One region of the Enterobacter sp. UNJFSC 003 genome, then DNA from elsewhere that is predicted to be linked to it. Evidence: predicted binding sites of a transcription regulator. Region 1 holds the regulator's gene; the other holds the start of a gene.
The links. Region 1 encodes CRP, which controls carbon source genes, mostly activating them, when cyclic AMP is high. Its sites were predicted from a motif close to ATGTGANNNNNNTCACAT; they were not measured.
Positions count from the first base shown of each region.

Region 2: V5P19_RS05665 (iron-containing alcohol dehydrogenase) is a predicted target of CRP. The motif match lies at 1,727-1,744, and genes of this name have one in related genera.

Region 1 is NZ_JBAKHK010000008.1:162,618-165,755, reverse strand. Features, by position in the region: gene V5P19_RS17805 (phosphoribulokinase) at 1-306, shown strand, start outside; gene V5P19_RS17800 (OsmC family protein) at 372-776, opposite strand; gene crp (cAMP-activated global transcriptional regulator CRP) at 1,087-1,719, shown strand; gene V5P19_RS17790 (YccS/YhfK family putative transporter) at 1,777-3,138, shown strand, end outside.
Region 2 is NZ_JBAKHK010000001.1:1,212,644-1,215,781, forward strand. Features, by position in the region: gene V5P19_RS05655 (D-threonate 4-phosphate dehydrogenase) at 1-460, opposite strand, end outside; gene V5P19_RS05660 (four-carbon acid sugar kinase family protein) at 453-1,670, opposite strand; gene V5P19_RS05665 (iron-containing alcohol dehydrogenase) at 1,844-2,989, shown strand; gene V5P19_RS05670 (dihydrodipicolinate synthase family protein) at 3,007-3,138, shown strand, end outside.

The DNA of each region.
Region 1 (3,138 bases):
GACTACATTAACTTCCTGACGCCGCAGTTCTCCCGCACCCATATCAACTTCCAGCGCGTCCCCACGGTGGACACCTCCAACCCGTTCGCCGCCAAAACGATACCCTCTCTGGATGAGAGCTTTGTGGTGATTCATTTCCGCAATCTCGAAGGGATCGATTACCCGTGGCTGCTGGCGATGCTGCAGGGCTCGTTTATTTCGCACATGAATACGTTGGTGGTGCCGGGCGGAAAAATGGTGCTGGCGATGGAATTAATCATGACGCCGCTGGTACAGCGGTTGATGGAAGGTAAGCAGATCGCGTGATCCTATTCCCTCTCCCACACGGAGAGGGTTAGGGTGGGGGCATCAGAACGCACGATGCCCCTTCATTAGGCCTCGATCACTTCATACGAATGCGTAATGTTCACCGCTTTCTCCAGCATTAACGCCACCGAACAGTACTTCTCCGCGGACAGATCGACCGCGCGTGATACCGCCGCATCCTTCAGTTCTTTACCGGTAACGATAAAGTGCAGGTTAATGTGGGTGAACAGGCGTGGCGCCTCTTCGCGACGTTCTGACGTGAGCTTAACTTCGCAATCGGTCACATCATGACGACCTTTTTGCAGGATCGAAACGACGTCGATCGCGCTGCATCCCCCCGCCGCCATCAGCACCATTTCCATAGGGCTTGGCGCTTTGTCACCGGAGTTACCATCCATCAAAATCTGGTGTCCTGAAGCGGACTCGCCCAGGAACGTTAAACCTTCAACCCATTTCACACGCGCTTGCATATACATAACTCCGACGTTGCATTTTTGGTGACAGATTACGCGTGCGTTACAATTCTCGCAACGGAAGGCGACCTGCATCATGCTGAAGCGAGACACCAGGAGACACGCGGCAAAAGCTATGCTAAAACACTCTGGATGCTACAGTAATACATTGACGTTACACATGTATGCAGAGGACATCAAACTTTACTGGCTGCGAAACGTTACGACAGCCGACTTCCCAGGGTATGGGTAAGAATTCGATTGCAACCCCAGAGTCCGGATGCATCTTATGGCTCTGGTGACAGCTTATAACAGAGGATAACCGCGCATGGTGCTTGGCAAACCGCAAACAGACCCGACTCTCGAATGGTTCTTGTCTCATTGCCACATTCATAAGTACCCATCGAAGAGCACGCTGATTCACCAGGGTGAAAAAGCGGAAACGTTGTATTACATCGTTAAAGGCTCGGTGGCAGTGCTGATCAAAGATGAAGAAGGGAAAGAGATGATCCTTTCTTATCTGAACCAGGGCGACTTCATCGGTGAACTGGGCCTGTTTGAAGAGGGCCAGGAACGTAGCGCCTGGGTTCGTGCAAAAACTGCATGTGAAGTCGCTGAAATTTCTTATAAGAAATTCCGTCAGCTGATTCAGGTTAACCCTGACATCCTGATGCGTCTTTCTTCGCAGATGGCACGCCGTCTGCAGGTCACGTCAGAGAAAGTGGGTAACCTTGCCTTCCTGGACGTTACCGGTCGCATCGCGCAGACACTGTTAAACCTGGCGAAACAGCCAGACGCCATGACCCACCCGGACGGCATGCAAATTAAAATTACCCGTCAGGAAATCGGTCAGATCGTCGGTTGCTCCCGTGAAACAGTGGGTCGTATCCTGAAAATGCTGGAAGACCAGAACCTGATCTCTGCCCACGGTAAAACTATCGTGGTCTACGGGACCCGTTAATTCCGGTAAAACGGCGTGTCATCGCAAGGTGACACGCCGTTTTTGTCTCTATTCCCCATGTGGCGCAGGCTGATTTATCACCCGGAAGTTAACTACGCACTGCGACAAACGCTGGTGTTGTGCCTTCCTGTGGCCGTAGGTCTGCTCCTCGGACACCTGCAACAGGGTCTGCTGTTTTCCCTCGTGCCCGCCTGCTGCAACATCGCCGGTCTGGACACGCCGCATAAGCGCTTTTTCAAACGCCTGATTATTGGTGGCAGCCTGTTTGCAGGATGTAGCCTCGCCGTGCAGCTGTTGCTTGCCCGGGACATTCCTCTCCCTCTGATATTAACCGTGCTGGCGATGACCCTCGGCGTGACTGCCGAAATCAGCTCGCTGCATGCCCGCCTGCTTCCCGCCTCGCTCATTGCCGCCATCTTCACGCTGAGCCTTGCTGGGAATATGCCGGTATGGGAACCGCTGCTGATCTACGCCCTTGGCACGCTGTGGTACGGGCTGTTTAACTGGTTCTGGTTCTGGATGTGGCGGGAGCAGCCGCTGCGCGAATCCCTGAGCCTGCTCTACGTGCAGCTTGCGGACTATTGCGACGCTAAATATACCCTGCTCACCCAGCATACCGACCCGGAAAAATCGCTACCGCCGCTGCTCGCGCGTCAGCAAAAAGTGGTCGATCTGATCAGCCAGTGCTATCAGCAGCTGCACATGCTCGCCGCCAACCGGAATCATGATTACAAACGGCTACTGCGCACCTTCCAGGTGGGTCTGGATCTGCAGGAGCATATCTCCGTTAGCCTGCATCATCCGCAGGAGGTGCAAAAGCTGGTCGAGCAAAGCCACGCCGAAGCGGTGATCCGCTGGAATGCGCAAACCGTGTCGGCGCGCCTGCGCGTGCTGGCGGATGACATTCTCTATCATCGCTACCCCACGCGCTTTAACATGGAAAAACAGCTCGGTGCGCTGGAAAAAATTGCGCGCCAGCACGCGGAAAATCCGGTCGGCCAGTTTGCCGCCTGGCACTTTAGCCGCATCGCGCGCGTCTTGCGAACGCAGCGTCCGCTCTATCCCCGCGACCTGATGGCCGACAAACAAAAACGCCTGCCGCTTCTGCCTGCGCTGAAAAGTTACCTCTCCCTGAAATCTGCCGCGCTGCGCAACGCCGCGCGGATTAGCGTGATGCTCAGTATCGCCAGCCTGATGGGGATGGCCCTGCATCTGCCGAAGCCCTACTGGATATTAATGACCGTGCTGTTTGTCACACAAAACGGCTACGGTGCCACGCGGGTTCGTATTCTGCATCGGGCGGGCGGGACGTTGGCCGGGCTAATTATTGCGGGTGTGACGCTGCACTTCCACGTCCCGGACGGCTATACGCTGGCGGGTATGCTGGTAATTACGGTAGTGAGCTACCTGATTATTCGC
Region 2 (3,138 bases), on a different contig from region 1:
CCATGGCGTAATCTTTGCTGTTGGTTAGATGCGCCAGCAGCTCGGTGTGGCCAGGATAATGATGCCCGGCCAGATGCAGGGCTTCCTTATTTAACGGTGCCGTCGCTATGGCTTTCACTTGACCCGACATCGCCAGTTCGGTTGCCCGCTTCACGCAACGGTAGGCCAGATCCCCTGCCTGAGCCTGAACGAGCCCCGGCTTAAGGCCATCAGGATCCGCCAGCGGCTCGTCGAGGACGTTTATCACGTTTGGCGCGAACTGCGCGTCGCCGACCTGGTCAACAATCCGAATATCCGCCTGCCCGGCGATTCCGTTATCCAGTACCCGCTTCAGCGTGCGGGCGCAGCCCACGACGACAACGGGGGAACCCGACAGCTCGCCCTCCGTAAGGGATTTAATAATGATCTCCGGCCCGATGCCTGCCGGATCGCCCATCGTTACAGCAATAATATTAGTCACTCACTCTCTCCTCGATAAAATGCAAAACCTCACGCAGCGTTTCTTCCGTTCCGAAGCCCCCTGCTTTAGTCATTACCGGCCGGAGCCAGGCACAACCCAGAAATTTGCCGTAAGGGACGCACCGTGCGACGCGCCCTGTAATTTCAAACCCTTGTGCATGTAGCGCGTTGGCAACCGCCATCGCCACATCGCCACCCGAGACGTACAGCGCATCGGGTGCACATGCGTCGAGCGCCTGGCGGGTCAGTTCCCCCAGAAACGTACAAAGCGTTTCCCCCAGCTCGGCGCGGGTCATCTGATGCCGCAGGCAAAGCTGCTCAACATGATGGCGTGCATCACGATCTGCGCAGGTGTGAACAATGCAGTGGTTACCCGCCGACAGTGCCTGCGTAATCTGCGCGAGACAGTCCGCCATTGACCCTTTCAGCACATCGTTAACATCAACGAAAACCGACGACGCGGAAGGCTCTCTCACGGCCAGAGCAACCTGACGCTGAGCGATCTCGCTCATCGAGCCCACGACCGCCAGCACCTGCTTGCGTCGAACGGGCGCAAGATGGCGCGCTAAGGCATCGCATAACCCGGCAGACCCCACCAGAAGCGGCATCTGCGCACAGGTCAGCGCGGCGGCGATAATGGCATCCAGCGCCTCATCGGTTTGCGCGTCGACAATGAGCCATTCCGTTCCTTGCGCAAGCGCCGCTTCAAGGGCGTTTACCGTCACGACGCGGCCCTTGAAGCCAGTAAAAAGATCGGCAATATCGGCGGACGGCACCGGCGTTTTCGGATCGCTGGCAAATTCGGTTTCATTAACCGGAATCCCGTTCACCAGACACTTGCCGTGCAGCGTAATCCGCCCGGCAGCCGGATAGGCAGGTGCAACAATGACCTGTTGCTTACCGCTTAAGGTCTTCAGGGCCTGAGTCTCTACCCCTACGTTCCCACGCAGGGTGGAATCAATTTTTTTGATCAGCCAGCGTGCCTCCCCGATCTCCGCACCCAGTGCAGCGATTTTGTCAGCCGCTTCTGATGCCGGTAACGCCCGTGAATCGGTGTTCAACACCAGCGCATCGGTTAATTCGGTAAAAGGGGTCTGGAACGCAACGCTCACTTTCTTACCGCACAACGCCAGGCTGACGCCCGCATCGTTTGCACCGGTAAAGTCATCTGCGACCACTACCACGTCTCTGGACAGGTTGTTCAATTTCATCCCTACTCCGGGTTCGTATTTTCTGCCAATGATTATATTCAATCATGATTGATTATATGTGAGCAAGATCAAGTTATTCAGTTTGCGAATAAATTATAAATTTAGCCACACGATGACCATGGCTGGCTTCTTTTGAGCGAAATCAATCATGGACACAGAAACAGGAGAAAAAAGTGGTCACCATCAACAGCACAATTATCAGTGGCGCAGACGCCATAGGCGGCATTAGACCGTTACTCGACCGAAAAACAGATCTTTTGCTGGTCACCGACGGCAACATTGCGCGTCTGGACGCGGCAAAACGGATCGTGGCGCTTCTTAAGGAAGACAATCGCAGCGTTACCCTGATTGATAACGTGCCGCCGGAGCCCTCTCACCACGATGTCAGCCAGCTGTTGGCCGGGATAAGCAGCAAATCATTTGATGTGGTAGTCGGAATGGGAGGAGGCAGCGTACTGGACGTGGCAAAGCTGCTCTCGGTGCTTTGCCATCCGCAGTCCCCGGGGCTTGATAGTCTCCTGGCGGGCGTAAAGCCGGTGGCAAGAATGCCTTCTCTACTGATACCAGCCACGGCGGGCACCGGCTCAGAAGCCACGCCGAACGCCATTCTGGCGATACCGGAACAGAACACCAAGGTGGGCATTATCTCCCCCGTCCTGCTGCCTGATTACGTCGCCCTTCTGCCAGAGCTCACCACCAGCATGCCCCCGCATATTGCCTCATCGACCGGCATAGATGCCCTGTGCCATCTGATTGAGTGTTTCACCTCAACGGTTGCCAACCCGGTCAGCGATAACGCCGCCCTCATCGGGCTGACTAAGCTGCTTAATAATATCGAAACCGCCTGCGCCGAGCCTGACAACCTGGCAGCGAAGCTGGAGATGCTGTGGGCGTCTTACTATGGCGGCGTTGCAATCGCCCATGCCGGAACGCACCTTGTTCACGCGCTTTCCTATCCTCTCGGCGGTAGGTATCACCTGCCGCACGGCGTAGCCAACGCCATTCTGCTGGCTCCCTGCATGCGTGTGGTACGCCCCTATGCGGTAGAGAAATTTGCCCAGGTGTGGGATCGGGTGCCTGGGGCGGATACCACGCTTTCAGCAGAAGAAAAATCCCACGCGCTGGTGGACTATTTCGCGGCGCTGGTTCGCAGGCTCGACCTGCCCGATAACCTTGAAGCGCTGGGGGTCCCGCGCGAAGACATCGCATCGCTGAGCGACGCGGCCCTTAACGTTAAGCGCTTAATGAATAACGCCCCTTGTCAGGTTAATCACGACGAGGTGCAGGCAATTTACCGGACACTGTTTCCTAAAAATTGATATCGAAGGAGTGAGTAATGCGTAACACCATCAGGGGCGTACTGACGGCAATCGTCACCCCGTTTGACGCTGAAGGAGCCCTGAATCTGACGGGCCTTAAACGACAGATTGATCGTCAACTTACCGCTGGCAACGGCATCTTTTGCGGC